DNA from 3 places in the Agreia sp. Leaf335 genome. Region 3 is predicted to be linked to each of the others. Evidence: predicted binding sites of a transcription regulator. Region 3 holds the regulator's gene; each other region holds the start of a gene.
What was found. Region 3 encodes HrcA, which represses chaperone genes, less so after heat shock. Its sites were predicted from a motif close to TTNGCACTCGNNNNNNNCGAGTGCNAA; they were not measured.
Positions count from the first base shown of each region.

Region 1: a site for HrcA is predicted at 2,581-2,607, ahead of groES (co-chaperone GroES). Genes of this name have one in related genera too.
Region 2: a site for HrcA is predicted at 8,335-8,361, ahead of groL (chaperonin GroEL). Genes of this name have one in related genera too.

Region 1 is NZ_LMOQ01000003.1:712,368-722,349, forward strand. It holds gene tsaD (tRNA (adenosine(37)-N6)-threonylcarbamoyltransferase complex transferase subunit TsaD) at 1-329, shown strand, start outside; gene ASF79_RS13660 (DUF4190 domain-containing protein) at 339-668, shown strand; gene ASF79_RS13665 (DUF4190 domain-containing protein) at 744-1,271, shown strand; gene ASF79_RS13670 (THUMP-like domain-containing protein) at 1,329-2,516, opposite strand; gene groES (co-chaperone GroES) at 2,682-2,978, shown strand; gene rarD (EamA family transporter RarD) at 3,078-4,034, shown strand; gene ASF79_RS13685 (ABC transporter substrate-binding protein) at 4,175-5,446, shown strand; gene ASF79_RS17405 (hypothetical protein) at 5,557-5,694, opposite strand; gene ASF79_RS13690 (hypothetical protein) at 5,682-6,290, opposite strand; gene ASF79_RS13695 (ABC transporter ATP-binding protein) at 6,302-7,072, opposite strand; gene ASF79_RS13700 (ABC transporter ATP-binding protein) at 7,069-8,070, opposite strand; gene ASF79_RS13705 (branched-chain amino acid ABC transporter permease) at 8,063-9,040, opposite strand; gene ASF79_RS13710 (branched-chain amino acid ABC transporter permease) at 9,052-9,982, opposite strand, start outside.
Region 2 is NZ_LMOQ01000003.1:800,330-810,311, forward strand. It holds gene ASF79_RS14090 (DUF4032 domain-containing protein) at 1-979, opposite strand, end outside; gene ASF79_RS14095 (ABC transporter ATP-binding protein) at 1,144-2,247, opposite strand; gene ASF79_RS14100 (DsbA family protein) at 2,481-3,398, shown strand; tRNA gene ASF79_RS14105 (tRNA-Thr) at 3,458-3,533, shown strand; gene ASF79_RS14110 (MFS transporter) at 3,902-5,107, opposite strand; gene ASF79_RS14115 (nitroreductase family protein) at 5,257-5,805, opposite strand; gene msrB (peptide-methionine (R)-S-oxide reductase MsrB) at 5,810-6,211, opposite strand; gene ASF79_RS14125 (GNAT family N-acetyltransferase) at 6,295-6,765, shown strand; gene ASF79_RS14130 (DUF3263 domain-containing protein) at 6,867-7,169, shown strand; gene ASF79_RS14135 (LytR C-terminal domain-containing protein) at 7,186-7,821, shown strand; gene ASF79_RS14140 (cold-shock protein) at 8,008-8,211, shown strand; gene groL (chaperonin GroEL) at 8,397-9,982, shown strand, end outside.
Region 3 is NZ_LMOQ01000001.1:1,191,042-1,201,023, reverse strand. It holds gene ASF79_RS05765 (PhoH family protein) at 1-554, opposite strand, end outside; gene ASF79_RS05760 (histidine triad nucleotide-binding protein) at 496-858, opposite strand; gene ASF79_RS05755 (16S rRNA (uracil(1498)-N(3))-methyltransferase) at 943-1,683, opposite strand; gene dnaJ (molecular chaperone DnaJ) at 1,686-2,792, opposite strand; gene hrcA (heat-inducible transcriptional repressor HrcA) at 2,889-3,911, opposite strand; gene ASF79_RS05740 (DUF4870 domain-containing protein) at 4,094-4,648, shown strand; gene ASF79_RS05735 (DUF4870 domain-containing protein) at 4,715-5,095, shown strand; gene hemW (radical SAM family heme chaperone HemW) at 5,109-6,332, opposite strand; gene ASF79_RS05725 (DUF1990 family protein) at 6,361-7,014, opposite strand; gene lepA (translation elongation factor 4) at 7,018-8,871, opposite strand; gene ASF79_RS05715 (NAD-dependent epimerase/dehydratase family protein) at 8,987-9,874, shown strand; gene ASF79_RS05710 (aminotransferase class I/II-fold pyridoxal phosphate-dependent enzyme) at 9,893-9,982, opposite strand, start outside.

The DNA of each region.
Region 1 (9,982 bases), on a different contig from region 3:
TGCCGCTCGCCGACGTGGCCGCCAGCTTCCGCGAGGCGGTCGTCGACGTTCTCATCTCGAAGGCGCTCGCGGCCTGCGCCGAATACGGCGTGCCCCGCCTTCTCCTCGGCGGCGGTGTCGTGGCCAATGCCCGTGTTCGCGAGGTCGCCGCAGCTCGGGCCGCCGGGGCCGGCGTCGCCCTGCGCATCCCGCCGCTCAGCCTCTGCACCGACAACGGCGCCATGATCGCGGCGCTGGGCGCTCAGCTGATCATGGCGGGTCATGCTCCGTCGGGTCTCGGGTTCGGTGCCGACTCGACGCTGCCGGTCACGGATATCCAGGTCGGCTAGGCTCGATCCATGTCGAGCCAGCCTGTCTACGCGCCGTATTCGCCCGACCCTTCATCGGCCGTTCCCGGGTCGCAGGCGGCGGCGCAGGCTCCTGCGCGCCGGACGCTCAACATGCCGGCCCTCTTCTCCCTGATCACCGGTGTGCTGCTCATCTCTCCGGTCGCCATCGTTCTGGGGCACATCGGCATCGTGCAGGTGAGACGTCGCCGACAGTCGGGCATAATCCTCGCGGTCGTCGGCCTCGTGCTGGGCTATCTGGGGTTCATCGCGACCGTCGCCGCCCTCGTCGCCCTGGTGCTGTTCGTGAATTCCGGACCCACGCCGCCGACGTCGTTCTGAGCCGCGAGGCCCGTCGCTCGGCGCAATCGGGGTGTCCCGTAGATGTGGGTGACCGCGCTTCAGTAGTGTTGACCCATGACTGATCCCAATACCCCGTCGACCGAGGGCACGCCGTCGGTCCCGCCGCTGCCTCCCACGGCCCCGTCCACCCCGTCTGCGCCCAGCTACGGCGCCCCGAGCACGCCCTCGGCTCCGCCCGCGTACACGCCTCCCGCCGAGCCGTCGACCCCGTCGTACGGAGCGCCCAGCTACCAGCAGGCCCCGCCGGCCAACCCGTACGCGCAGGCTCCGAATGCGAATCCCTACGGACAGCCGTATTCGCCGGTCGCCTCTGCCCCGAAGACCCTCAGCCTCATCGGCATGATCGCCGGTATCGCCGGCGTCGTCATCTCGCTGTTCAGTGGCGGGTTCGGTCTGATCTTCTCGATCGGCGCCGTCGTCCTCGGATTCCTCGGCAAGAAGCGCGAGCAGGCTGCCAAGGGTTTCTGGCTCACGGCCCTCATCACCGGTTTCGTCGGAATCGGCATCTCGCTGATCTGGGGTATCTTCTGGGTCGTCATCATCGTCGCCGGCATGAGCGCCGACAGCTACAGCAGCTACTAGAACTGAACGAAGAAACGCCCTCCGTCGCGCGACGGAGGGCGTTTTCTCTTGTGCGGCTCAGACGCGCTCGGCGAGGATCGCCGTGTGACGGCCGCCCACCCGCGTCATCACGAGGGTGGCCTCCGCGTCACCTGACAGAGACAATCGTCTGCGCAACACCGCGGGATCGATGTCGACGCCGCGCTTCTTGATCTCGAGGCGCCCGATGCCGCGCCGGCGCAGCTCTTTCTTGAGCTTCGACTCATCGCTCGGCAGCGTGTCGACGACACGGAAAGCGGAGACGAAGGGCGACGATACCAGGGTGTCGGAGGTGAGGTAGGCGATCTGCTCGCTCAGCATCCTCGCGTCGAGCTCCCGGGCGAGGTCGCCGATCAGTCGTGCGCGGATCACCGACCCGTCGGGTTCGTAGAGGTAGGTGCCGAGCTCGGCCACGTCGGCATCGACGCTGTCGCCTGCTGCCACCAACTCGGCACTGTGGCCCCCGCGCAGCACGAGGGCGCTTCGCTTGATGCCCACACGGGCGAGCGGGCCGAACCACAGGCTGTTCTCCACCAGCTGGCCGTCCACCGAGATCCACTGCGCCTCGGCCTCGTCGGGGATGAGCTCGCGATCGAATCCGGGTCCTAGCTTGATGCCCGTGGGCATCGTGCGCGCCACACCGAAAGCGAAGTCGAGCGAGGGGGAGTAGTCGCGTGGATCGGGCAGGCGGCGAGTGTCCGAGTGCCCCGAGGTGCGCCGAGCGGGGTCCATGTACACGGAGTCGACCCCGGCGAGATCGTGATCGACCGCGTCGCCGAGGCTGACGGCGACGTTCGTGAACGGTGCCAGGTTGTACGAGGCGACGGCCGCCGTGACCTCGTCGACGTCGACCGCCTGCACCTCGAGGTCGAGGGCGGCGAAGGCGAGGGCGTCTGCCCCGATGCCGCAACCCAGATCCGCGACGCTCCGGATGCCGGCCGCCTGGTAGCGCCCGGCGTGAAGCGCGGCCACCCGCAGGCGGGTGGCCTGCTCGAGTCCGGCTTCGGTGAACAGCATGCGCGAGGCGAACTCGCCGAACTTGCCCGTGGCCTTCGCCCGGAGCCGGGACTGCGTGAGCACCGCCGACACGAGATCGGCCGGGTGGCCGTCGCGCCTGAGCGCCGCGACGGTCTTGACGATATCGGTGGAGTCGGAGTATTCGGGCAGTGAATCGAGCAGCCGCAGGGCTGCCGACGTCATCACAAGGCCGAGCTCGTCTTTGTTCATTCGCTGCGCCTGTTCACCCCGCCAGCCTAGACGGCGGTCGGTTCTCATCGAGGTGCCACGACGGTTGGCACTCGGATTGACCGAGTGCCAGTCCACCCCCTAAACTCGTCTTAGCACTCTCGGTGTGAGTGTGCTAATCAGACGTGAAGAAAGAAGAGGTCAACCGTGTCGGTCTCCATCAAGCCGCTCGAGGATCGCATCGTCATCCGCCAGGTCGAGGCGGAGCAGACCACAGCCTCGGGCCTGGTCATTCCTGACACTGCCAAAGAGAAGCCCCAGGAGGGCGAGGTCGTGGCCGTGGGCCCCGGTCGCGTAGACGACAATGGCAACCGCGTTCCGATCGACGTCGCTGTGGGCGACAAGGTCATTTACTCCAAGTACGGCGGAACCGAGGTCAAGTACGGCGGAGAAGACCTTCTCGTGCTGTCGGCTCGCGACGTGCTCGCCGTCGTGGTTCGCTGAACCTAGATAAACAGACAAAGACCCGGGTGGCTCTGCCATCCGGGTCTTTTTTGTCGCCCGAGGCGATCGGGTCATCCGGGCCGGAGGTAGCATTCATCAGTGTCCCGACCCGCCGCCTCTCCCGCCGCATCCCCTGATTCCGGCGCCCAGCCGTCGCGCTCGGGCATCCTCTACGCCGTAGGCGCGTACACGATGTGGGGCTTTCTCCCCGCCTATTTTCTGCTGCTCCTGCCCTCTGGTCCGTTCGAGATCGTGGCCGTGCGGATCTTCTTCTCGCTCGCCTTCTGCGCGGTGATCATCACGGTGACCCGCGCCTGGCCCGCCCTCATCGCCATCGTGCGACAGCCTCGTCTGCTCTTCACGATGGGCCTCGCGGGTCTGCTGATCTACGTCAACTGGCAGACCTACGTCATCGGCGCGACGAGCGGCAACGTCGTCGAGACGGCTCTCGGATACTTCATCAATCCGATCGTCACGATCCTCCTCGGGGTCGTCCTTCTCGGCGAGCGACTGCGAGTGGTGCAGTGGATCGCGCTCGGCATCAGCGTGGTAGCCGTCGGCGTGCTCACGGTGGGCTTCGGATCCGTTCCGTGGATCGCTCTGATCCTCGCCTTCTCCTTCGGGCTCTACGGCTTCGTCAAGAAGCGCATCGGGCCCGTGGTCGACCCCGTGTCGGGCCTCACTCTCGAGACCCTCTGGCTGCTTCCCGTCGCCGCCGTGCAGGCCGTCATCGTGGCCGCCACCCCGCAGGGACTCGCCTTCGGCTCCTCGGGTACCGCGCACGTCGTGCTCATGGTGGGTGCGGGGGTCATCACCGCCGTTCCGCTGCTGCTGTTCGCGTCGGCTGCCAAGAGGCTCCCGCTCGTCTATATGGGATTCATCCAGTACATCGCACCCATCCTCCAGTTCCTTTTCGGAGTCTTCGTCATGCATGAGCCGATGCCCGTCGAACGATGGGTGGGATTCGGTCTGGTGTGGCTCGCATTGATCGCGCTCACAGTAGACATGGTCAGAACGAGCCGATCGGGCCGGATGCCTGTCGCTGAGCCGGTCTGACGGGGCAAAAGTAACGATTGGGTCGCGTTACAAGCCCGTAACAGGAATGTATTGTCGGTGCGACTTTGGGCCATTAGCTTTGCAGGACGGCCAACTTCGTTACGCCGTGCACCACAAAACAATCACATTCAAGGAGCATCATGGGCGTATTCGCCAAGACCGGTTCCCGGTCGCTGAAGACCACCCTCGGTGGCGCGGCCATTCTGGGAATCAGCGCGCTCGTTCTCGTCGGCTGCTCGAGCGGCTCGACCGACAGCGGCAGCAGCGACTCCGGTGACCTGTCCCTCAAGATCGGTACGATCCTTCCGCAGACCGGTACGCTCGCCGTGCTCGGCCCGCCCGAGATCGCGGGTGTCGACCTCGCCGCCAAAGACATCAACGATGCCAAAGCCGGCATCTCGATCGACGTGACGCAGAAGGACTCGGGCGACACCACGACCGACATCGCCTCGCAGTCGGCGACGTCGCTCATCGCCGACGGCGTCTCCGCCGTGATCGGTGCCGCCTCATCGGGCGTCTCGAAGACCTTCATCGACCAGGTCACGCAGGCCGGCGTCGTGCAGATCTCGCCCGCCAACACCTCGCCCGACTTCACGTCGTACGAAGACGACGGGTACTACTGGCGCACCGCGCCCTCCGATGTCCTCCAGGGCCGCATCCTCGGAAACAAGATCGTGAAAGACGGCAAGACCAACGTCTCGATCCTGTACATGAACGACGCCTACGGCACCGGTCTTGAGAAGAACGTCAAGGAGGCCCTCGAAGCCGGCGGCGCGTCCGTCGGAGCAGAAGAGACCTTCGAGCCGGCGTCGACCGACTTCAACTCGGCTCTCACGAGCGTTCTCGCCACCGACCCCGACGCGCTGGTCGTCATCTCGTTCGACGAGATCAAGACCATCGCCGAGCAGCTCGCGGCCAAGGGCTTCGACTTCTCGAAGCTCTACGGAGCCGATGGAAACTACGGCGTCATCACCGACAAGGACACCAACGTCGACATCGCCGGCGCGCAGTTCACCAACCCCGGCGTCGAGGCCAAGGCCGAGTTCCAGGAGAAGCTGCAGGCGCTCGTCAAAGAACAGGGCAGCGACCCTCTGACGGTCTTCAGCTACGCGGCCGAGTCCTACGACGCGACCACGCTGCTGGCGCTGGCCTCGCTTCAGGGCAAGGGCACCGACGGTGCGACCATCAAGGACAACCTGCAGTCGGTCTCCGAGGGTGGAACCAAGTGCGAGTCGTTCGCTGACTGTGCCAAGCTCATCGACGATGGCACGGACATCGACTACGACGGCATCTCCGGCCCGATCACGTTCGACAAGAACGGTGACCCGACCGAGGCCTACGTGTCGATCTACAAGTACTCGACGGGAAACAAGACCTCGTTCGAAGAGCAGGTCTTCGGCAAGCTCGACTAATTCTTCGATACTGAAGAGAGGGGCTCGGTCTTCGGACCGGGCCCCTTTGTCGTGCCGTCACGCGGTCACGCCGTCTCGACGTCGCGTGGTCATGCAGATCTGCGGGAGCGTCAGCTCCAGTTGCAGTTGTTCGGCAGGATGTCGAGCGTGACCACGGCGGGGCCGCTCGTCGCAGAGAACGTGGTGCCCACCGACCAGGCGTCGTTAGCGGGTGGCCTGATCAGAACCGTGCGTCCTATCGACTCCACCGTGACCGTCCCCCGCCATCCGAGGCGGTACGCGGCGTGATCGCGATGTCGAGCTGCGCGGTCGGAACCCCGGCGACGTCGACGACCCGCAGCGTGTCGGACGGCTCGATGTCGACGATCGCCAGCGTGGTCTCTTCCAGGCAGTCCTGAGCGTGCACGCGCGCGATGGCTCCGAACTCGTCGGCGGGCGTGACCGTGGCGGCCCCGCGTCGGCCGTCAGGCATCCGGAATTCGACCCGGACGAGTGTCGTGTCGACCAGCTGCGGGGCGCACAGGGTGTCGCCGAGCGTGACCTTGAGGTCGCGGGTCACTCCGCTCGGGATCTCCGAGCTGCGGCCGGTGGACGAGCCGCTGGCGAAGACGGAGCTCTCGAAGGTGGCACGGGTCACGGTGAGATCGGTGTCACCGTCATTGCTGACAGAGATCTCGAGGCGCCTGGGCCCGTAGTCGTCGCGGTTCTGGTGGATGCCGACGGCCACGCCCTCGGGAAGGTCCTCGAGCGGGGGTGCCGTCTGGCACGCGGAAAGGCCCAGCATCCCGGCCGCCACGATGCCGGTGAGGGCGATTCGCGGGGCTCGGGAGCTGGGCCTCGGCACGGTGCGGGTCGTCAGCCGCCCACCGTCGGCGTCGAGGTGGTGACCTCGTTCGTCGTGGCGAGGGTTCCGAGGTAGAGCTCGATCACCTTGGGGTCGTTCATCAGCTCGCGCCCTGGCCCCTCGTAGGCGTCTTTTCCCTGGTCGAGAACGTAGCCGCGGTCGCAGATCTGCAAGGCGCGTCGGGCGTTCTGCTCGACGATCATGATCGAGACGCCGGCGCGGTTGATGCGCTGCACGTTCACGAAGGTCTCGTCTTGACGCATCGGGGAGAGACCGGCGCTCGGCTCGTCGAGGAGGAGCATGCTCGGGTCCATCATCAGAGCCCGCGACATGGCGACCATCTGACGCTCTCCGCCGGAGAGCGATCCCGCGCGCTGCTTGAGCCGCTTCGACAACTCGGGGAACAGGTCCTCGACGAAGGCCAGTCGCGTCTTGAAGAGCTTGGGCTTCTGGTACATGCCCATCTCGAGGTTCTCCTCGATGGTGAGCGACGGGAAGACGTTGTTGTTCTGCGGCACGAAGCCCACGCCCTTGGAGACCAGCTTGTCTGCCTTCAGCCCGGTGATGTCCTCGCCATTGAGCTCGACGGAGCCGCTGCGGATGTTCACGAGGCCGAAGATGGCCTTGAGCAGCGTCGACTTGCCCGCGCCGTTGGGGCCGATGATGCCGACGAGCTCGCCCCGCTTCACATAGACGTTGGAGCCGTTGAGGATATTGACGCCCGGCACGTAGCCGGCGAAGAGCTCCTTGGTGACAAGGACGCGATCGGATTCGGTGCTCACTTCTTTTCCTCTCCATCGACCGGGGTCGATGCGGCATCGGTGGTCGTGGAGACCCCATGGCTCGGAACGGCGATGCCAGCGGCCTCGGCGTCCTGCTCGACCTCGGAGCGGATCAGGTCGGACTCCATGTCTTCGGCCACCTCGAGCTGCCCTTCGATCGTGCCGAGGTCGGTGGCGTGGTGCGCACCGAGGTAGGCGTCGATCACCGCGGGGTCGGACATGACCGTCGAGGGCGGACCCTCGGCCACGACCTTGCCCTCGGCCATGACGACCACCCAATCGGCGATCGTGTTGACCATGTGCATATCGTGCTCGACGAAGAGCACGGTCATGCCCTCGTCCTTCAGGTTCACGATGTGTCCGAGCAGCGACTGCGTCAGGGCCGGGTTGACCCCGGCCATCGGCTCGTCGAGCATGACGAGCTCGGGGCTCGACATCAGGGCACGAGCCATCTCGAGGAGCTTCTTCTGTCCTCCGGACAGGCTCGACGCGTAGTCGTCTTTCTTGGTGTCGAGCTTGAACTTGGCGAGCAGCTGCATGGCCCGCTCGGTGATCTCGTCTTCCTTGGCCTTCCATAGCGGCTTGAAGAGCGAGACGAAGATGTTCTCACCGCCCTGCTTCGTGGCTCCGAGGCGCATGTTCTCGAGCACGGTCATGCCACTGAGCGCCTTCGTGAGCTGGAACGTACGAACCATGCCCATGCGGGAGACCTTGAACGCGGGAACCCCGGCGAGGCTCTTGCCCTTGAACGTCCAGTTGCCCGTGTTCGGCTTGTCGAAACCCGTCAGCAGGTTGAAGAACGTGGTCTTACCGGCGCCGTTGGGGCCGATGAGAGCGGTGATCGAGCCGCGGGGGATCTCGAGGTGCGCCACATCGACGGCCGTCAGGCCGCCGAAGCGGCGACTCACGGCGTGAGCGACGACGATCGGGTCTTTCTTCTTGACGCCCGGAACGATCACATCGTCGGTGATGTCTGAGACGAGAGTTTTTTCAGGCAAAGTGCAGATCCTTCTTCTTGCCGAAGATTCCTTGCGGACGGAATATCACGAGGAGCATCAGGGCGACGCCGACCACGATGAAGCGGATCGGGCCGGTCTGGGTCGTCGTGAGCGGGAGGACTCCGGCCTCGATGCCGAGGCTGAGGAGTCCGTCGGTGAGCGACAGCGTGACCCAGAAGATGATGGAACCCACCACCGGGCCGAACACGGTCGCCGCTCCACCGAGCAGCATGATCGTATAGAGGAAGAACGTCAGCTGGGTTCCGTAGTTGTCGGGTTGCAGCGACCGCGGCAGGATGAACACCACTCCCGCCAGACCACCCAGCACGCCACCGAGGATCAGCGCCTGGATCTTGTACGAGAAGACGTTCTTGCCGAGCGAGCGCACCGCGTCTTCGTCTTCGCGGATTCCCATGATGACGCGGCCCCAGGGGCTGCGCATCAGGAGGAAGACGAGGAGACACGCGAGCGCCACCAGTCCCCAGCCGACGATGCGGATCCACCACTGGTCCTGGTTGTAGACCAGGGGAGTACCCATCAGGCCGAACCTGCCGTCGGGAAGCGGGTTCACGTCGTTGAACGCGCGGGCGGCACCGTTGATGCCTTCCGATCCACCGGTGACATCGGAGAACTCCGGCGTCTTCACGGAGAGTCGGATGATCTCCGCCGCCGCGATGGTCACGATGCTCAGATAGTCCGCCCTGAGTCTCAGCGTGGGTATACCGAGGATGAGTGCGAAGACGGTGGCCGCCGCGATGGCCGCGAGGAACGATCCCCAGAGCGGCCAGTCGTAGATGACCGAGGTGATGGCGAACGCGTAGCCTCCGACGGCCATGAAGCCCGCCTGCCCGAAGTTGAGCAGGCCGGTGAAGCCGAAGTGGATGACGAGGCCGATCGTGGCCAGCGCATAGGCCGCGACGGTGGGGTCGAATATCTGCCCGATTGCGAGCCAGATGAAATTGCCGTTCATAAGGACCTTCCCTAGCCGACGCGCTCTTTACGGCCCAGGATGCCCTGGGGCCGAACGAGCAGGATGATGATCATGAGCACGAGCGGGGCGACGAACTTGAGGTTCTCCGGGATCCACAGCGTCGACAGGTTCATGATGAGGCCGATGATCACGGCTCCCACGAGCGCTCCATAGGCTGAGCCGAGTCCACCGAGGGTGATGGCCGCGAAGATGAGCAGCAGGATCGACGCTCCGGTATCCCAGCGGAGCGACTGGTAGTAGCCCACGTAGACGCCGGCCAGAGCGGCGAGGGCGCCCGAGCCGACCCAGACGACGCGGATGACCCGCTCGACGTTGATGCCCGATGCCGAGGCCAGAGCCCGGTTGTCGGACACGGCGCGCATGGCCTTGCCGATCTTGGTCTTCGTGAGCACCAGGGCGACGCCGAGGATGACGACGATCGCGATGACCGCGCCGGCCACGTCGGTGAACTTCAGGCTGACGGAGCCGATCACGAGGAACGGCTTGGTGCTGTTGGGGAGCGTGAGGCGGTCGGGGCCGAAGAGGAGGACGAAGACGTAGCGAAGGGCGAGAGAGAGGCCGATGGTGACGATCATCATCGGAATCAGGCCGAGACCGCGCTTGCGGAGTGGCCTCCAGATGCCGGCGTCTTGCGCCCACCCGAACAATCCGCCGAGGATCATCGCCGCCGGAATGGCGATGATCGCAGGCAGCCCGATGATGCCGGAGAAGAGATAGGCCATCAGCGCACCGAAGGTCACCAACTCTCCGTGGGCGAAGTTGTTGAGCCCCGTCGTTCCATAGATAAGGGATGCGCCGATCGCGGCGAGCGCGATGAGCAGACCGAAGATGAGGCCCGTGACCAGCTGCGGCCAGAACCTCAGCCAGAACGTGTCGGCCGTGACCGGAGCGGTCGTCGTGCCGGTGCCCGCCTCGTCGCTC
Region 2 (9,982 bases), on a different contig from region 3:
CGTAGTCGTCTTTGCTGTACCGCGCGCTGAAGTCGTCGAGGTCGTTGAGCAAGCGACGGGCCTGATTCTCCTGAGCGTCGACCCCGGTGAGACGCAGCAGCCTGCGCTGGTGGTGGCCCGCATCCACGACCTTCGGCTGGATGCGCACCGTCGTGCCCTCGTCGTCGGTCTTGATATCGAGCTCCTCGATGTCGAAGCCGAGCTCGTTGAGCCGGTCGACGCGCTGATTGATACGCCAGCGCTCGCTCGACGAGAACGACTCCTTGCCCGTGAGCTCAGACCACAGCGTGCGATAGGCGGCGAGGATGCCGTTGCTCACCTTGATCGGGTCGAGCTCGTCGTCGACGCGCCCGCCGGCCTCGAGATCCATGAGCTCGCCGGCGATGTTGACGCGCGCGATCTCGAGGTCGTTCTCGCGCTGGCCGTTCGAGAGCCCGCCCGAGAAGAGCTTGCCCGTCTCGGCATCGACCAGGTAGGCGGCGAAGGCGCCGGCGTCGCGGCGGAAGAGCGTGTTCGAGAGCGAGACGTCGCCCCAAAAGAATCCGATGACGTGCAGGCGCACGAGCAGCAGTGCGAGAGCGTCGACGAGCCGCGTGGCGGTGTCGGGTCGCAGCTGCTGCGAGAACAGGGCGCGGTAGGGAAGAGAGAACTTGAGGTGCCGGGTGACCAGAACGCTGGGCAGCGGCTCGCCATCGTCGTTGGTGCGGTCGGTGATCACGGCGAGCGGATCGACGCACGGGATCTCGAGGCTCTGCAGCAGGCGGAGCATCTTGTACTCTCCTCCGGCCATGTCGTCGGTGGTCTCCTTGATCGCGATGACGTGGCCGCTGAGATGGGCGAAGCGAACGAGGTGCCGCGAGAGGCCCTTGGGCAGTGCTGCGATGTACTGGTCGTCCCATTCGCCGAGGGGGACGTCCCACGGCAGGTCGAGCAGGGCGGGGTCGGTGATGGCCGAGGTGATGGTGAGGGAACCCCTCATAGCTGCTCCTTGCTGATGTGCGAGATAGAACGCTGTCGGAGGGGACCGACGCGGATGCTGCGGGGAGAAACACGACGAGCCCGCCGCCTGTGCACCGAGCCGCAGGGCTGGTGCATCAAGCGACGAGCTCGACTGTGATGTTCGTCAGACGGTGTCTGCGGAGACTAGCTCGAGACGACTGCCTTGTTGCCGAGGCGCTCGCCCGACTCCGTGTCGAAGACGTGCACGTGGTTCGGCGTGGCCGTGAGGTACACGGTGTCGCCGAGTGAGGGGTGTGAGCGGCCGTCGACGCGGGTGACGATGTCGGTGCGCTTGCCGTCGATTTCGGAGTGGCCGTAGAGGTAGCCGTCGGCGCCGAGTTCTTCGACGAGGTCGACCTCGACTGCGAGGCCCTGGCCCTGGGTGGTTGAGACGATGATGTCCTCGGGGCGCACACCAACGGTGACGCTCTTCGCGGTGGCCTGCGACAGGGTTTCACGGTCGACGGGAACGACGGAGGATCCGAACGCGATTCCGCCATCGACGACGTCGGCGTTGAACAGGTTCATCGCGGGGCTGCCGATGAAGCCGGCGACGAAGACGTTGTTCGGCTTCTCGTAGAGGTCGCGGGGGGTGCCGACCTGCTGCAGCAGTCCGTCTTTCAGAACGGCGATGCGGTCACCCATGGTGAGCGCCTCTGTCTGGTCGTGGGTGACGTAGACCGTGGTGACGCCGAGTCGGCGCTGGAGCGACGCGATCTGGGTGCGGGTCTGGACGCGGAGCTTGGCGTCGAGGTTCGACAGCGGCTCGTCCATGAGGAACACCTGGGGCTGGCGCACGATGGCGCGGCCCATCGCGACGCGCTGACGCTGACCACCGGAGAGGGCCTTCGGCTTGCGGCTGAGGTACGGCTCGAGGTCGAGGAGCTTCGCGGCTTCGAGAACGCGGGTGGCGCGGTCTTCTTTGCCAACGCCGGCGATCTTGAGCGCGAAGCCCATGTTCTCGGCGACCGTCATGTGGGGGTAGAGGGCGTAGTTCTGGAAGACCATGGCGATGTCGCGGTCTTTCGGGGGAACGTCGGTGACGTCGCGGTCACCGATGAGGATGCGTCCCTCGTTGACCTCTTCGAGGCCGGCGAGCATACGCAGCGTGGTCGACTTTCCGCAGCCGGAGGGGCCGACGAGAACGAGGAACTCGCCGTCAGCGACCTCGAGATCGATCTTGTCGACCGAGGCGCGGGTTGCACCGGGGTAGATGCGGGTAGCTTTGTCAAAAGTGACAGATGCCATGGGTGTTAATCTCCTTCACCGGCAGGTACGTGCCGGACGATCCGTTGTGATGGATTGAACTGGACAGACGACAGCGTCGGTCCATCGCTCATTATGTCACGGTTCACGGCCCCCGAATGAGGCACCCCTGCTGGGCTGTTTGGATATTTCCCAGTTAGGCCCTCTACGCTGGGGGTTCCGGCCGCTTTCGGCCCGATCGATTTTTCTCTTCTCTCACCCGGAGTTCTACACGTATGTCTTATGGCTCAGCCGGAGATGGTCGTCTCTCTAAGAACGAACGACGCGAAGCCGCCCGCGAAAAGGCGAAGGTGCTTCGCGAGCAGCAGCGTAAGAAAGACATCCGCAACAGGATCTTCCTCTTCGGAGGCCTTGGAGTCGTCGTGATCGCCATCGGCGTCGCGGTCACGCTGATCATCGTCAGCGCCATCAAGCCCGCCGGACCGGGGCCGATGAACATGGCCAGCGACGGCGTCACCGTCAGCAAGGGGTTCGTCGCGACGACGAGCCCGTCGCAGCCGGCCGACGCGGCACCCGTCGCACCGACGCCCGACTACTCCAAGGGAGTCGTCGACATCCAGGTCTACGTCGACTACCTCTGCCCGTTCTGCGGCCAGTTCGAGGCGACCAACTCCGAGCAGATCGGCCAGTGGCTCGATTCCGGCGCGGCGACGCTCACCACCCACCCGCTCGCCATCCTCGATCGCGGCTCGCTCGGAACGAAGTACTCGACCCGCTCGGCCAACGCCGCAGCGTGTGTCGCCAACTACTCGCCCGACAGCTTCTACGCGTTCAGCGCTCTGCTCTTCAAGAACCAGCCCGCCGAGAATACCGAGGGTCTCGACAACGCCGCCCTCAAGGGCTACGTCACCGATGCCAAGGCCGAGAAGGTCTCGCAGATCGAGAAGTGCATCGACGACACCGAGTTCAAAGACTGGGTGAGCGCCTCGACGGCCCGCGCCCTCAAGGGCCCGCTGCCGAACACCGAGGTCGAGAAGGTGCAGGGCACCCCCACCGTTCTCGTCAACGGACAGCAGTACTCGGGTTCCCTGACCGACGCCGACGCGTTCTCCGCGTTCGTGCTACAGGTCGCGAGCGAGGCGTACTCGACGACGACGCCCGCACCGACGCCCGAGCCCACCGTCGCGCAGTAGCGCGTCACCGGAGCGCCTCATTCGGCCGCAGGTCATGGCTAGAATGAGGTGTTCCATCTGCCGGCGTGGCGCAATTGGTAGCGCACCGCTCTTGTAAAGCGGGGGTTGCGGGTTCAAGTCCCGCCGCCGGCCCCAAAGACCGACCTAACCAACCGAGATGGTTGGTGTGGGTGACGCACAACGCTGGCGCGTTGTGGGGTTCAAGTCCCGCCGCCGGCCCCATAGACCGATCTAACCAACCGAGATGGTTGGTGTGAGTGACGCACAACGCTGGCGCGTTGTGGGGTTCAAGTCCCGCCGCCGGCCCCATTGACACCGAATGCCCCCGTATCTCCCAAGATGCGGGGGCATTTTCGCGTCGTCGACGCGTGCGGTGCGCCAGCGGAGAGCAGCCGCTGAGATGGCGCACATGGCGGCGGGATCGAGGTCAGATCAAGCCATTCGCGACATCTCGCGCCGCACTCGATGCGACAGGTCAATTGCGATGGTTGCAGTGCGACTGGTCAGCTGCGGCGGGCAGCTCGGCGATCGAGTCCCAGCGAGACGAGAAGGATGCTCACGCCGGCGATCGAGAGGCCGATACCGACCCAGGCGGGCGCGATGTATCCGAAGCCGGCGGCGATCACGATGCCGCCGAGGAAGGCGCCCAGCGAGTTGCCGAGGTTGAGCGCCGAGTGGTTGAGGGCCGCGGCGATCGACTGCGAGTCGTGGGCGACATCCATGAGTCGAGCCTGGATCGTGGGCGACGCGGCCGAGACGAACGCGCCGATGAAGAAGATCGAGATGAACAGCCCCGGCACGCTCGCCGCGGTGAGCCCGAAGGCCAGGCAGGCGAGGCCGATGCCGGGCATGAAGAGGAGAAGAGAGCGCGTCACAGACTTGTCCGCGGCCCAGCCTCCGATGAAGTTGCCGATGGTCATGCCCACGCCGAAAGTCACCAGAACGAGCGGCACGACTCCCGCCCCGAGGCCGGTGACGTCGGTGACCACCGGGGCGACGTAGCTGTAGACCGCGAACATTCCGCCGAAGCCGATCGAGGCCATGGCCAGCGTGAGCCAGATCTGCGGACGGGAGAATGCCCTGAGCTCGTTGCGGATCGTGCTCTCGGGATTGCCCGCTTGGAACGGCACCGTCGCGAGGATCGCCACGAGCGTCGCCGCGAAGATCACCGTCACGAGCCAGAACGCGCTTCGCCAGCCGAAGTTCTGGCCCAGGTAGGTGCCGATCGGAACGCCGATGACGTTCGCGATGGTGAGGCCGGAGAGCACGAACGCCACACCGCGTGCGCGCATTCCCGGGCCCATGAGGGTGGCCGCGACCAGCGAGGCGATGCCGAAGTACGCGCCGTGGGGAAGCCCAGAGACGAAGCGCGCGACGAGAACCCAGCCGAACGAGGGAAGGATCGCGGTGGCGAGATTGCCGATCACGAAGCAGGCCACGAGCACGGTGAGCAGGCGCTTACGGGGCCATCGAGCCGCGGCGGCCGCGATGGTCGGCGCTCCGACCACGACTCCCAGCGCGTACGCAGAGATCAGGTGTCCAGCCGTCGCGTTGGCATCCGCCGAATTCGAGGCGTACAGCGTCGGGAGAAGATCCTGCGCGATGTTCGGCAGCAAACCCATCGACACGAATTCGGTGACGCCGATGCCGAAACCGCCCAGAGCGAGTGCGAGCAGCGCGAACCACCGCCGCCGGGGCGAGTACTGCAGGTGTCCGACGCGTGGCGCATCGACAGCGGCCCCGTCGTTCGAGGGGGTCGTCGATCGGATGGTCTGGGTGGGTGCGTCGGATTCAGTCACGAGAACTCGATCCTATCCCTCGGAGGACCGCGGTTCGAATCGATTCGACCCAGGTTCGTTCAGAGGGTCGAGACGTGCCTGGCGACGTCAATTCGAGAGCGCCGTCGTTCCCGGGGGCGATCGACCCGCCGACCCGTGTAGATCCAACCCAGCATCTGCTCGTCGGATCCGAGACGGTGCGCGATCCGCACGGGCTCGCTGCGCGTCTGGATGCCCGTGCGCCACATCGCGCCGTAGCCGCGTTCGTGCAGCAGCAGGGTGAGAGCATGGGCGACACCGGATGCGACGGCCTCCTGTTCCCAGTAGGGCACCTTCACACTGGGCCGCGGCGAGACGACCACCGCGAGCAGCAGCGGTGCACGGAACGACTTGCGGATGCTCTTCTCTGCGTCGTGCCCGTGCAGGCCGGATGCCGCGGCGAGGCTCTCGCCGACGAGCCGCCGGGACTCTCCTCGGATCTCGATGACCCGCCACGGAGTCAGGCCGGAGTGGTCGGCCACCTGGCCGGCGGCTTCGACCAACTCGAGGATCTCGTCGTGACTCGGCGCCTCGTCTGAGACCTTCGAACTCGAGCGGCGCTCGTGCAGGGCATCGTAGACGGATGCCACGCCGTTACTCGGCAGGATCGAACTCGAGCGAGATCGAGTTCATGCAGTAGCGGTCACCCGTGGGGGTCTGCGGTGCGTCGTCGAAGACATGGCCCAGATGCGAGCCGCACGCGGCGCAGCGCACCTCGGTGCGCACCATTCCGAGCGTCGAGTCCGTGATCAACTCGACGGCGTCGGTCGTCGACGGGTCGTAGAAGCTGGGCCAGCCGCAGTGTGAGTCGAACTTCGTCGTGCTGCGGAAGAGCTCTGCGCTGCACGCCTTGCACCGGTAGATGCCCTCGCGGCCCTCGTCGAGCAGCTCGCCCGTCCATGGACGCTCCGTCGCGGCCTGACGCAGCACGGCGTACTCGTCGGCCGACAGCTCCGCGCGCCAGTCCTCATCGCTCTTCTGAACGTCGTAACCCATCGAAAAGACCCTCCTGTGTCGCCGTCTGATCACGGCATCGCGATCGTCAGGGCTCTTCCATCATCACAGTAAACTTCTCTGCCATGCCCCTCGAACCCGTACCCGCGATCGTGCAGAAGAGCTGGAGCGAGCTGACCACGGTCGAGCTGTATGAGATCATCAAGCTCCGCACTGATGTCTTCTTCGTCGAGCAGAGAGTCGACGAGAGCGAACTCGACCGTCGCGACAGGGAGGCGAGCACCGTCCACCTGTGGATCCCGGGTGAGAACGGGGACGTGGCCGCTTATCTCCGGGTGCTCCGCGACGAGATAGCGGAGTACGGCGACGCGCATCGCCTGCCCGGCCGGGTGGTCGTCGGCGCCGCGTACCGGGGCCGCGGGCTCGCCCAGTTGCTCCTCGCCCGGGTCGTCGAGCTGTTCGGGGCGGAGCCGATGCTGCTCCACTCGCAGAGCTACATCCAGAGCCTCTACGCCGCGTTCGGTTTCGTCGTGGTGGGCGATGAATTCGTCGAGGGCGGCATCTCGCATCGCACGATGTTCAGGGCCAGCACCTAGGTATCGCGGCATGCCCGGCCCATTCGGGTGATGCAAAGGATGCGAACCATAGGATGTTCAGGATCGGGGACCGACGGTTCCCGGCAGGATGTGGAGGCCGCGTGGGTGTCGCGAAGAATCTCGATGAGCAGCATGAGGGCGACGGCTCGACGCTGCGCCTGAGCGCTCGCGACATCGCGATCCTGGCCTTCGAGCGCACATGGTGGAAGCACGCGGGCGCCAAGGAACAGGCCATCCGCGACGAATTCGGGCTCTCGGCGGCCCGCTACTATCAACTGCTGGGGGCTCTCATCGATTCGCCCTCCGCCCTCGCTCACGACCCGATGCTCATCAAGAGACTGCACCGTGTGCGGGATGCCAGGACGGCGGCACGATCCGTGCGCCTCACGTCCCTCGACGACTAGGACCCGAGACCACACCATGGCCAAGCCTCCAACAGATCGCTTCGACACCATCCCCGCAGATCTCCATCGCACGGGAGCGCACCGCGGGCCGCGGCGCAAGGGCCGAGGATGGATCGCGTTCGCGTGGGCCGCTCTCGCAACCGGCGTCATCGTCGCCGGTGGAGTCATCACTCTCGCCGTCATCAACGACAGCATCAAATTCGACGATCTGCTCGGCGGCGGCACGACCGCTGCCACGCAGACCCCGACTCCGACGCCCACACCCGAGGTGACACCGGTCGTCGACCCCGCGGCTACGGTCACCGTGCTCAACGGCACAGAGACGGTCGGGCTCGCCGCGAGCGTCGGCGACGCGATGCGTGAGGCCGGATGGGCGGGCATCGGCTCGACCGCCAACGCGAGTGCCACCGACTTCAAGACGACCACGGTCTACTACGTCGACCCCGCTCAGGAGGCGGCCGCTCTCGGGCTGGCGAACTCACTGTTCACCAAGGCGACGGCCGATGCCGCGGCCAACGGAGTCACGTTGTCGATCACCGCGATCAGGGTCGAGCAGTCGGATCAGTTCCAAGGCGCTCAGCTCACCGTGGTTCTCGGCGCAGACTTCATCGAGCCGTCTGCCGACGGCTCGACAGACGAGCCCGTGCAGTAGTTCTCGGAGCCTGCCGCCTCGACCCCATATTTCGGTGATGTTTCCGTCATGTTGAGATGCGGAAACGGATATTCCGTTTCGATGTCAACGCCTGAATTCGGGCCATCTCGCTGATTAGTATCGGCCTTGGTCGCCCGTGTTCCAGCGGGTGTCCTGACGACACACATTCGGCAATGGGGAGTAACAATGGCGAACGGAACCGTGAAATGGTTCAACGCTGAAAAGGGCTACGGTTTCATCACCGTCGACGAGGGAGGACAGGATGTCTTCGTGCACTACTCGGCGATCGAGATGGGCGGTTACAAGGTGCTCGAAGAAGGCCAGCAGGTTGTCTTCGAAGTAGGCACCGGAGCGAAGGGACCTCAGGCCGAAGCCGTCAGGCTCGCCTAGCCCTGCTCGCCCGCACAGCGCGTCGCCGACCGGCGACGCCCGACACTCTGAACGCCGTCCGCGAAAGCGGGCGGCGTTCGTCGTCGCAGCTTGCACTCGCCTGCCCTGAGTGCCAATATTGTCTTAGCACTCTCTCCAATGGAGTGCTAATTCTTTGATTGTCTCCGGGAGGGACAGAAACACTTATGGCAAAGATCATTGCTTTCGATGAAGAGGCCCGCCGTGGCCTCGAGCGTGGACTGAACATTCTGGCCGACGCCGTCAAGGTCACGCTCGGCCCGCGCGGTCGCAACGTCGTCCTCGAGAAGAAGTGGGGCGCTCCCACCATCACGAACGACGGTGTTTCGATCGCGAAAGAGATCGAACTCGACGACCCGTACGAGAAGATCGGTGCAGAGCTCGTCAAGGAGGTCGCCAAGAAGACCGATGACGTCGCTGGCGACGGAACGACCACGGCTACCGTGCTCGCCCAGGCGCTCGTCCGCGAAGGCCTGCGCAACGTCGCGGCCGGCGCCGACCCCATCACGCTGAAGCGCGGCATCGAGAAGGCCGTCGCCGCTGTGACCGCCGAGCTCGTCGCCAACGCGAAAGAGATCGAGACGAAGGAAGAGATCGCGGCAACCGCATCAATCTCCGCCGGAGACCCCGAGATCGGCGCGTTGATCGCCGAGGCGATCGACAAGGTCGGCAAAGAGGGCGTCGTCACGGTCGAGGAGTCGAACACGTTCGGCACCGAGCTCGAGCTCACCGAGGGCATGCGCTTCGACAAGGGCTACCTGTCGCAGTACTTCGTCACCGACCCCGACCGCCAGGAAGCCGTCTTCGAAGACCCCTACATCCTGATCGTCAACAGCAAGGTCTCGAACATCAAGGACCTGCTGCCGATCGTCGACAAGGTCATCCAGAGCGGCAAGCAGCTGCTCATCATCGCCGAAGACGTCGACGGCGAGGCTCTGGCCACGCTCGTGGTCAACAAGATCCGTGGCATCTTCAAGTCGGTTGCCGTCAAGGCTCCCGGCTTCGGCGACCGTCGCAAGGCTCAGCTGCAGGACATCGCGATCCTCACCGGCGGACAGGTCATCTCTGAAGAGGTCGGCCTGAAGCTCGAGAACGTGACCCTCGACCTGCTGGGTAAGGCTCGCAAGGTCGTCATCACGAAAGACGAGACCACGATCGTCGAGGGAGCCGGCGACGCCGACGCCATCGCCGGACGCGTTCAGCAGATCCGCAACGAGATCGACAACACCGACAGCGACTACGACCGTGAGAAGCTCCAGGAGCGTCTCGCCAAGCTCGCCGGTGGAGTTGCCGTCATCAAGGCCGGAGCCGCGACCGAGGTCGAGCTCAAGGAGCGCAAGCACCGCATCGAAGACGCCGTGCGCAACGCCAAGGCCGCCGTCGAAGAGGGCATCGTCGCCGGTGGTGGCGTCGCCCTCATCCAGGCCGGCAAGACCGCGTTCGAGAAGCTCGAGCTCACGGGTGACGAGGCGACCGGAGCGAACATCGTTCGCGTCGCCATCGATGCTCCGCTCAAGCAGATCGCTCAGAACGCAGGCCTCGAGCCTGGTGTCGTCGCCGAGAAGGTTCGCAACCTGCCCGTCGGACACGGCCTCAACGCCGCGACCGGTGAGTACGTCGACATGCTGGCCGCCGGCATCAACGACCCGGTGAAGGTCACGCGCTCCGCGCTGGTCAACGCTGCGTCGATCGCCGGTCTGTTCCTCACCACGTCGGTGGTCGTGGCAGACAAGCCCGAGAAGGTTGCGGCTCC
Region 3 (9,982 bases):
GTGAGAATGATGCGATTGACCTCTTTGCGCTGCAGCGCCTGCACCGCCTTGGCCATCGCGAGGTACGTCTTGCCCGTGCCGGCCGGCCCGATTCCGAAGACGATGGTGTTCTCGTCGATCGCGTCGACGTAGGCCTTCTGCCCGGCTGTCTTCGGCCGGATGCTCTTGCCCCGGGTCGAGAGAATCGCTTGCCCGAGCAGATCGACCGGGCTCGCGCTCTTGTCGGCGTCGAGGATCGCAGCGCTCGAGGTGACTTCGGTGGAGGTCAAATCCTGTCCGTTCTTGATCATGAGAAGAAGTTCTTCGACGAGACGTCTCGCAGCGTCGACCTTGTCGGCATCGTCTCCGGTGAGAGTGACCTCGTTGCCCCTGACGTGCACGTCGACGCCCGGATACTGCTTCTCGATCGTCGAGAGGAGCCGGTCTTGCGGCCCGAGCAGGCGCACCATGGCGATGCCGTCGATGTGGATGCGCGCTTCACCCGACGCGGAATTCTCAGCCGGCGGCAAGGGAACCCTCTCCGAGGCCTCCGGCGAGGACGTGCGCGTGCACATGGAACACCGTCTGCCCGGCGGCCTCTCCGGTGTTGAACACCAGGCGGAACTCGCCGCCCGCGCGCTCGTCGGCGATGTGGGATGCGAGAGCGACGACCTCGGCGAGCAGTGCAGGGTCGCCGGCAGCAAGCTCGACGACGTTGCGGTACTTCTCGGTCTTGGGCACGACGAGAACGTGCACCGGTGCCTTCGGAGCGATGTCTTCGAACGCGATGACCGTATCGGTCTCGGCAATGATGGTCGCGGGGATCTCTCGCGCGACGATGCGGGAGAAGATGGAGGGTGCGTCGCCTGAGGTTGACATGTCTCCATCTTAAGAGCGTCATCGCCGACGCGGCAGGCGCCGCCGGGCGAGTTCGCTCTGGGCACAGCCCGGAGAAGGCGCCCGTCACCAGCGGGCGAGTCGCACGTTGAGCACGGAGAGCGCCGATGGACCAGCGGTCGACGTGCGCAGGATCTCATCGCCGAGCCGCACCCGGATCGCACCGCGGCTCTCGAACAGATCGAGTTCGTGCGGGGCGATGCCGCCCTCGGGGCCGACCACCAGAATCAGGATGCGCGCATCCGCGGGAAGCTCGACCTGAGAGAGGCGGGTCTCGGCCGTCGGGTCGAGCACGAGCACCGTCGCGTCTTCAGCGAGTCGAGCGAGCTGCTTGGTGTTCATGTGCTGCTCGACGGAGGGCACCCACGAGCGGATCGACTGCTTGGCGGCCTCGCGCACGATCGCGCCCCAGCGCTCCATACCCTTCGTGACCTTCGCACCCGTCCATTTCGACACCGACCGCTCGGCAGCCCACGGAATGACCCCGGATGCGCCGAGCTCGGTCGCCGCCTGCACGGCCAGTTCGTCGCGGTCTCCCTTGGCGAGCGCCTGAGCCAACCAGACTTCGGGAATCGGCGCCGAATCGAGGATCGACGACTCGACCCGGATCTCGAGCGCCGCCGGCTCCACCCTGCCGATCGGTCCGCGAACCACGAGCCCGGCGCCGTCACCGATCGAGATGACCTCGCCGACGCGAAGGCGGTTCACGGTCACCGCGTGACGAGCCTCGGGTCCGTCGAGCGCCACGACATCGCCGATGGCGTGCGGCACCGTTGCGAGGTCGGAGCGCAGAAACAGGGAGCTCATGGTCAGACGTTGAGGAAGCGGTCGCGTAGCTTGGCGAACAGTCCCTGCTGGAAGTGGCCGAGCGTCGGGGCAGGGTACTTGTGAGCTTTCGCCAGCTGCTTCACGAGCTCCTTCTGCTTGTGGTCGAGCTTCGTGGGCGTCGTGACCTGCACACCGATCTTGAGATCGCCTCGGCCCTGGCCGCGCAGGTGGGTGATGCCGCGACCCTTCACCGTGATGATCTCCGCGCTTTGCGTCCCGGGCTTGATCTCCACCTCGATGTCGCCGTCGAGAGCCGTGACCGACGAGATCGTGCCGAGTACGGCATCCCACATGAAGACCTCGAGCGTGCACAGGATGTCGTCGCCGCTGCGGCTGAAGACGTCGTGGTGCCGCACCTTCATCTCGAGGTACAGGTCTCCATTCGGGCCGCCGGCGGGGCCGACCTCGCCCTGGCCGATGAGCTGCAGCCGAAGACCCGTGTCAACTCCGGCGGGGATGTCGACCGGAATGGAGCGACGGGCACGCACGCGGCCCTGGCCCTGGCAGGTGACGCAGGGAGCGGGGATGACGGTGCCGTAGCCGCGGCAGGTGCCGCAGGGCGCGCTCGTCATGACGTTGCCGAGAAGAGACCGCACGGCCCGCTGGATCTGACCGCTTCCGCCGCAGATGTCACAGGTGACGGGGGATGTTCCGGGCTGGCAGCACGAGCCGTTGCAGGTCTCGCAGACCACGGCCGTGTCGACCTCGAGGTCACGGTGCGTTCCGAAGATGACTTCGCCGAGGTCAATCTCGACGCGCAGCAGGGCGTCCTGCCCGCGCTCTTCACGCGATTTCGGACCCCGTGAGCCGCCCTGCGCTCCGAAGAAGGTCTCGAAGATGTCGCCGAAGCCGCCGAAGCCACCCTGTCCGCCGGGATACCCCTGCTGAGGCCCTCGGTCGTAGTCGCGGCGCTGCCCTGGATCGCTCAGCACGTCGTAGGCGTGGGTCACGGCCTTGAACTTCTCTTCGGCGTCGGGTGCCGAGTTCACGTCGGGGTGCAGCTCGCGGGCCAGACGCCGATAGGCCTTCTTGATCTCTTCGGGGGTGGCGCTCTTGTCTACGCCGAGCACGTCGTAATGGTCAGCCACGCGGGCGTCTCCTTATAAGTCGGGATTCGCTGACCGTGAAGCGGCAGCGTTCTGTCAGATGGGGGCGGCGTCCGGACGACGCGCGGGGAAGAAGGGTCAACTCTCTCCGAGGGCGCGGGAGAGATAGCGGGCCACGGCACGCACGGCGGCGATGTTGCTCGAATAGTCCATGCGCGTCGGACCGAGCACGCCGAGGTGGGCGAGAGAACCGCCCTGTGCGCTGTAGCCGCTGGCCAGGATCGACGTCTCCCCCAGTCCGAACGGAGCGTTCTCGCGGCCGATGCTCACCGAGACTCCACGCTGATCAGCCTCGAGCTCGCTGAACAGTCGCAGAAGAACGACCTGTTCCTCGACCGCCTCGAGCACGGGCAGGATGCTGCCGTGGAAGTCGTTCTCTGTTCGCACGAGGTTGGATGCCCCGGCGATCACCAGCTTGTCGTGGCGCGTGGCCGCGACGTGATCGGCGATGGCGGCGACGATGACCCGCACCACCGGCATCCGGGATGCCGCGAACATGCCCGGCAGCTCACCGAGGCGGGCGGCCGCCTCGACGACGCCGACGCCGGTCAGGGCCGTGTTGAGCTTGGCGCGGAGCTCTCCGAGGAAGTCGACGTCGACCTCGCTGGGCACGTCGACGACGCGCTGGTCGACGTGCCCGGAGTCTGTGATCACGACGAGGAGGAGCTTCTGCGGCGCCAGGGCGACGACCTCGAGGTGGCGGAACCGCGCCTGCTGCAACGGCGGGTACTGCACCATCGCGACCTGTCGGGTCAGCTGGGTGAGAAGGCGCACCGTGCGTGCGAGAACGTCGTCGAGGTCGGCGGATTCGCCGAGGAACGTCTCGATCGCCTGGCGCTGAGCCGAGGTCAGGGGCTTGAGGTCGGCCAGGTGGTCGACGAACAGGCGGTAGCCCTTGTCGGTGGGGATGCGCCCGGACGACGTGTGCGGAGCGGTGATCAGCTCTTCTTCTTCGAGGAGCGCCATGTCGTTTCGGATGGTGGCTGCGGACACGCCGAACGAGTGCCGGTCGACGATCGACTTGGAGCCCACGGGCTCGCGGGAGGCCACATAGTCTTGAACGATGACGCGGAGCACTTCGAGGCTGCGGTCTGACACCATGTCGCGACACCTCCCTCTCGGCTGCACTCTTTCGTCTACGTAGTCTCGCGAACGATTGGCACTCGGAGATCCTGAGTGCCAATTATATCTCGCCGAGGGCGCCTGGGGATCATTGCCCGCCGGAGGAGTTCCGCAGTATCTTGTGCTGGAAGCCCTCATCCAGCGACGAAAGGCCGCGACTCATGTCCGATCCCAACGCAACTCCTGAGAACACCTCGGGTGTGGGCGGGCCGACGCCCCCTCCCTACACGCCTCCCGCAGGCCAGGTCCCACCCGACTTCGGAACCCCGGCCGGCGGCTCGGTCCCGCCGCAGTACGGCACTCCGACCGGTGGCCAGACGCCGCCTCCCGGATACACCCCTCCGCCCGCCGCTGCGCCCGGTGCGCCGCTCAGCCAGTCCGACGACAAGCTCTGGGCGTCGCTCGCGCACTTCGGTGGCGTCCTCAGCTTCATCCCGCCGCTGATCATCTGGTTGGTTTTCAAAGACCGCGGCCCTCTCACCAACCAGGAGGGTAAGGAATCGCTGAACTACCAGATCACGATCGCCATCGCGTGGGTCGCGTACTCGATCGTCGCTGTGATCCTCGGCTTCATTCCCATCCTCGGTTCGATCCTCGCGCTGATCCTCGTGCTGGCGATCTGGGCCGCCCAGATCGTCTTTCCGATCATCGGCGGGGTCAAGGTCAACGGCGGTGGCACCTACCGCTACCCGTTCGCGATCCGACTCATCAAGTAGCCCGCTGAGGGGAAGCGCCGGTCGTCACATCGAGTCGATCGGCGCTTCTTTGGTTTAATGGGTCGCATGACTGCAGCCCCGCCACCGTTCGAAGCCGCATACCAGCCCCAGCCCCCGATGGCACCGCAAGATCAGCGACTCTGGTCGACGCTGATCCACCTCGGCGGAATCCTCTTCGGATTCCTCCCCGCACTCGTCGGCTATCTCGTCCTGAAAGACCGAGGCGACTTCATTCGCCAGCACACCCGCGAAGAACTGAACTTTCAGATCTCGCTGGCGATCTACCTGACCGCCACCGTGCTCCTCGGCTTCATCACCTTCTTCATCGGAACGATCCTCGCGTTTCCGCTCGCGATCGCCGCGATCATCTTCATGATCATCGCGGCAGTCAAAGCGAATGCCGGCGAGTACTACCGCTACCCGCTGACCATCCGCTTCGTGAAGTGACTCCTGCCGGGCGCTAGCTCGTCAGGCGCCGCACGACGGCGTCGGCGAGCAGCCGCCCGCGCAGAGTGAGCACCACGGTGCCCTGGATGGCCGACCGCCCATCGACGAGACCATCGGCGATCAGCCCGGCTACCTCACGCCTCGGCTCCGCACCGAGCGAATCGATGCGCAAGCCCTCACGGATGCGGGTGAGCAGCAGGACCCGCTCCGTCTCGCGGGTCGGCGCATCCAGAGTCTCGCGGCCGGCGGCCGGCGAATGCCCGGCCGCGATGCGCTCGGCGTACGCGGCGGGATGCTTGACGTTCCACCACCGCGTGTCTCCGACGTAGCTGTGCGCGCCCGGTCCGACGCCCCACCAGTCGTGGCCCTGCCAGTAGGCGAGATTGTGCCGCGAGACGAACGCGTCGTTCGCAGCCCAGTTGCTGACCTCGTACCAGGAGTACCCGGCGGCGGCGAGCATCTCGTCTGCCAGCTCGTACATGTCGGCCTCGAGGTCGTCGTCGGGCTCCTCGACCTCGCCCGACTTGATCTGGCGCGCCAGCTTCGTGCCCTGCTCGACGATCAGCGCATAGGCCGAGAGATGATCGGGGCGGGAGGCCAGGGCGCTCTCGAGAGACGTGCGCCAGTTCTCCAGCGACTCCCCCGGTGTGCCGTAGATGAGGTCGAGACTCACCTGCAGCCCGGCCTCGCGCGCCCAGTCGACCACGAGCGGCACGCGCTCGGGGTCGTGGGTGCGGTCGAGCGTGCGCAGTACATGCGGCACGGCGGACTGCATGCCGAAGCTCACCCGGGTGAACCCGGCATCGGCGAGGGTCTTCAGATAGTCGGCGTCGACGCTGTCGGGGTTCGCCTCGGTCGTGACCTCGGCCCCCTGCTGCAGGCCCCACGCGTCACGCACGGCGGCGAGCATGCGCACGAGGTTTTCGGCGGGAAGCAGGGTCGGTGTTCCGCCCCCGAAGAAGACGGTCGACACCTCTCGGCGCGGCACGCCCGACTGCTCGAGCACTCGGCGGGCGAGGTCGACCTCGACCACCGCCTGAGACGCGTAGTCCGACTGCTTCGCACCCCGAAGCTCGGTGGCCGTGTACGTGTTGAAGTCGCAGTATCCGCAGCGAACGCGGCAGAACGGAACGTGAAGATACACGCCGAAGTTACGGGCGGCGGCGTCGCGGTCGGAATCGGGCGGCAGTAGACCGTCGAGGGGTGCGGGATCGCCGAGGGGAAGCGCCGACGCCATCAGCGCCGACCCGTCGCGCGGTGACTACTCACGCGGCGCGACCGGGAAGAAGAGCGCGCAGGTATCGCTTCGTCATGAGTCGCTGCTGTCGACGCAGCAGTGGCGAGACCATGCGATAGAGGGCCGTGCTGCCGCGCGAGAAGGAACGCACGGTGAACCAGACCGAGTCGTCGGGCTCGTGCGTGACGACGAAGCTCTCCTCGCCCTCCTCCGGATGCCCAGGCAGGGTTCCGTAGGCGAAGCCCGCCTCGTTCGGCTCGTCGATGACGATAACGACCCGCACGGGAGCCGTGACGACACGACCATAGGCCCGGATGCGCAGATCGGCCGTGACACCGGCCGAGATCTGCGGCGTTCCGTCTTCGGAGTAGGTGAGTTCGGGATTCACGTCGCGCGCGGCCAACGGCGTGCCGTCGGCGTCGTAGACGAGCCCCGCGTAGTCGGTGTCGCTCGGCGTGGGCAACTCGATGTTCGACACCTCGATGCCGCTATTCTTCTGCACGCCCCACGCCAGCAGCGTCGCTGCAGCGGCATCGAATCGCTCGCGCCCCGAACCGATGCGGATGCTGTCTTCTGCAGGTCGGTAGCCCTTCGGAGGGTAGAACATGAGGTCGGGCGCCTGCGAGGCCCCGACGGCCGCATAGGTCAGAGACTGGCCCGTGTGCGTGGATCGCTGCAGCATGGGCTACTTCTTTTCTTTCTTCGTCTCCGTGTCACCTGACAGAGCCGCGATGAACGCGCCCTGGGGCACCTCGACGCGCCCGACCATCTTCATGCGCTTCTTGCCCTCTTTCTGCTTCTCGAGGAGCTTGCGCTTGCGGCTGATATCGCCGCCGTAGCACTTGGCGAGAACGTCTTTGCGCATCGCGCGGATCGACTCGCGCGCGATGATGCGCGCACCGATGGCGGCCTGGATGGGCACCTCGAACTGCTGGCGCGGGATGAGCTTGCGCAGACGCTCGGTCATGAGTGCGCCGTAGGCCTGCGCCTTGTCGCGGTGCACGATGGCGCTGAACGCGTCGACCTGCTCGCCCTGCAGCAGGATGTCGACCTTCACGAGGTCGGCCTCCTGATCGCCGATGGGCTCGTAGTCGAGCGAGGCGTATCCGGCCGTCTTCGACTTGAGGCTGTCGAAGAAGTCGAAGACGATCTCGGCGAGCGGCATGTTGTAACGGATCTCGACGCGGTCTTCACCGAGGAACTCCATGCCGAGCAGGGTGCCGCGGCGGCTCTGGCAGAGCTCCATGATGACGCCGACGTAGTCCTTCGGCGCCAGGATCGCCGCCTTGACCACCGGCTCGTGGACGCTCGTGATCTTGCCCGAGGGGAACTCGCTCGGGTTGGTGACGGTGACGGTCTTCTTGTCTTCGGTGGTGACCTCGTAGATGACGCTCGGCGCGGTGGCGATGAGGTCGAGACCGAACTCGCGCTCGAGGCGTTCGTTGATGATCTCGAGGTGCAGCAGTCCGAGGAAGCCGCAGCGGAAACCGAAGCCGAGGGCGACCGAGGTCTCGGGCTCGTAGACGAGCGAGGCGTCGCTGAGCTTGAGCTTGTCGAGGGCGTCTCGGAGTGCGGGGTAGTCGGTGCCGTCGATCGGGTACAGCCCTGAGAACACCATGGGCAGCGGTTCCGTGTATCCCGGCAGAGCCTCGGTCGCCGGCTTCGAGTGGGTGGTGACCGTGTCGCCGACCTTGGACTGACGGACGTCTTTCACACCGGTGATTAGGTAGCCCACCTCGCCGACGCCGAGACCCTTGCTGGGGGTCGGCTCAGGCGACGAGACACCGATCTCGAGGATCTCGTGGGTGGCACGGGTCGACATCATCTGGATCTTCTCGCGCGGCGACAGCTGGCCGTCGATCATTCGCACGTACGTGACGACGCCGCGGTAGGAGTCGTAGACCGAGTCGAAGATCATGGCGCGAGCCGCGGCATCCGGATCACCCTGGGGCGCGGGGACGAGAGCCGTGAGGCGGTCGAGGAGCTCGGGAACGCCGACGCCCGTCTTGCCCGACACCCGCAGCACGTCTTCGGGCTTGCCGCCGATGAGGCTGGCCAGCTCCTGCGCGTACTTGTCGGGGTCCGCCGCCGGCAGATCGATCTTGTTCAGAACAGGGATGATCGTGAGGTCGTTGTCGAGGGCCAGGTAGAGGTTCGCCAGCGTCTGGGCCTCAATGCCCTGGGCGGCGTCGACGAGCAGGAGGGCGCCCTCGCAGGCCGCGAGAGAACGGGACACCTCGTAGGTGAAGTCGACGTGGCCGGGGGTGTCGATCATGTTGAGCGCGTAGGTCTGGTCGTCGAGCGACCAGGGCATACGCACGGCCTGGCTCTTGATCGTGATGCCGCGCTCGCGCTCGATGTCCATGCGGTCGAGGTACTGAGCCCTCATATCGCGATCGCTGACGACTCCGGTGATCTGCAGCATGCGGTCGGCCAGCGTGGACTTGCCGTGGTCGATGTGGGCGATGATGCAGAAATTGCGAATGAACGCGGGGTCGGTGGATGCCGGCTCCAGGGCCTTGTTAGCTAGCGGGCTCACGCGTTCCTCTTGTGTCGTACGGCGGGTAAGCGCCCATTCTCTCACGTTGTTCACGGCCGACGCTTTTCGTCACGTCGTACGGGCAGTCAACAGTTCGGCGCGGTTGAATATGGTCATGAGTATTTTTCTTACCGGTGCCACCGGCTTCATCGGGTCCGCAGTCCTCCGTCAGCTCCGACTGCAGGGGCGCGACGTGACCGCCCTCGTGCGCTCGCCCGAGAAGGCGGCCAAGATCGAGGCCCTCGGAGCCACCGCCGTGATCGGTGACGTCACCGACACCGAACTGATGACCGAACAGGCCATCGCGAGCGATGGCGTGATCCACCTCGCCTCCCCCGGTGACGAGTCCAGCCGCGACGTCGACGATGCCTTCGTCACGGCCGTCTTCGCCGGCCTCGAGGGAAGCGACAAGCGCTACGTGCACACGGGCGGAATCTGGGTCTGGGGAAGCAACTCCGACATCACGGAGGATTCGCCCCGCAACGCTCCGGCCATCGTGGCCTGGCGCGAGGAGATCGAGAAGCGCGTGCTCGGCGCGCAGGGCGTCTCGACCACACTGATCGCCCCGGCCGTCGTCTTCGGCCACGGCTCGGGCATTCCCGCTCTCTTCCTCGGAGATGGCAGTGACCCCGAGGCCGCCGTCCGACTCGTCGGCGATGGCTCGCAGCACTGGACCACGGTGCACGTCGACGACCTGGCCGAGCTGTACATCCTCGCCTTCGATCTCGGCGAATCCGGCTCGACCTACATCGGCGCCAGCGGCGAGAACCCGACCGTGCGCGAGATCGGTGACGCCGCCGCCGCCGGCCAGGGCTTGGACTCTCGTGTTGAGACCCAGACCGTCGACGAGACGCACGCTCGCCTGGGCGCCGCGTTCGCCGATGCGCTGCTGCTCGACCAGCAGGCCAGAGGAAGCGCCGCGCGCATCGACCTGGGCTGGGAGCCGAACGGCCCGAGCCTCGTCGACGAGCTGCGCACCGGATCGTACTCGGCGAAGAACTAGCCGTTCGTCGCGCGCCTTCTAGAGTTCGAGGCCGTAGGCGCGCGACGGCTCGATGCCCGGAGGGTTCTCGCGATCGGGCATGCGCGAGAACCCGCGCCGCTCGTAGAG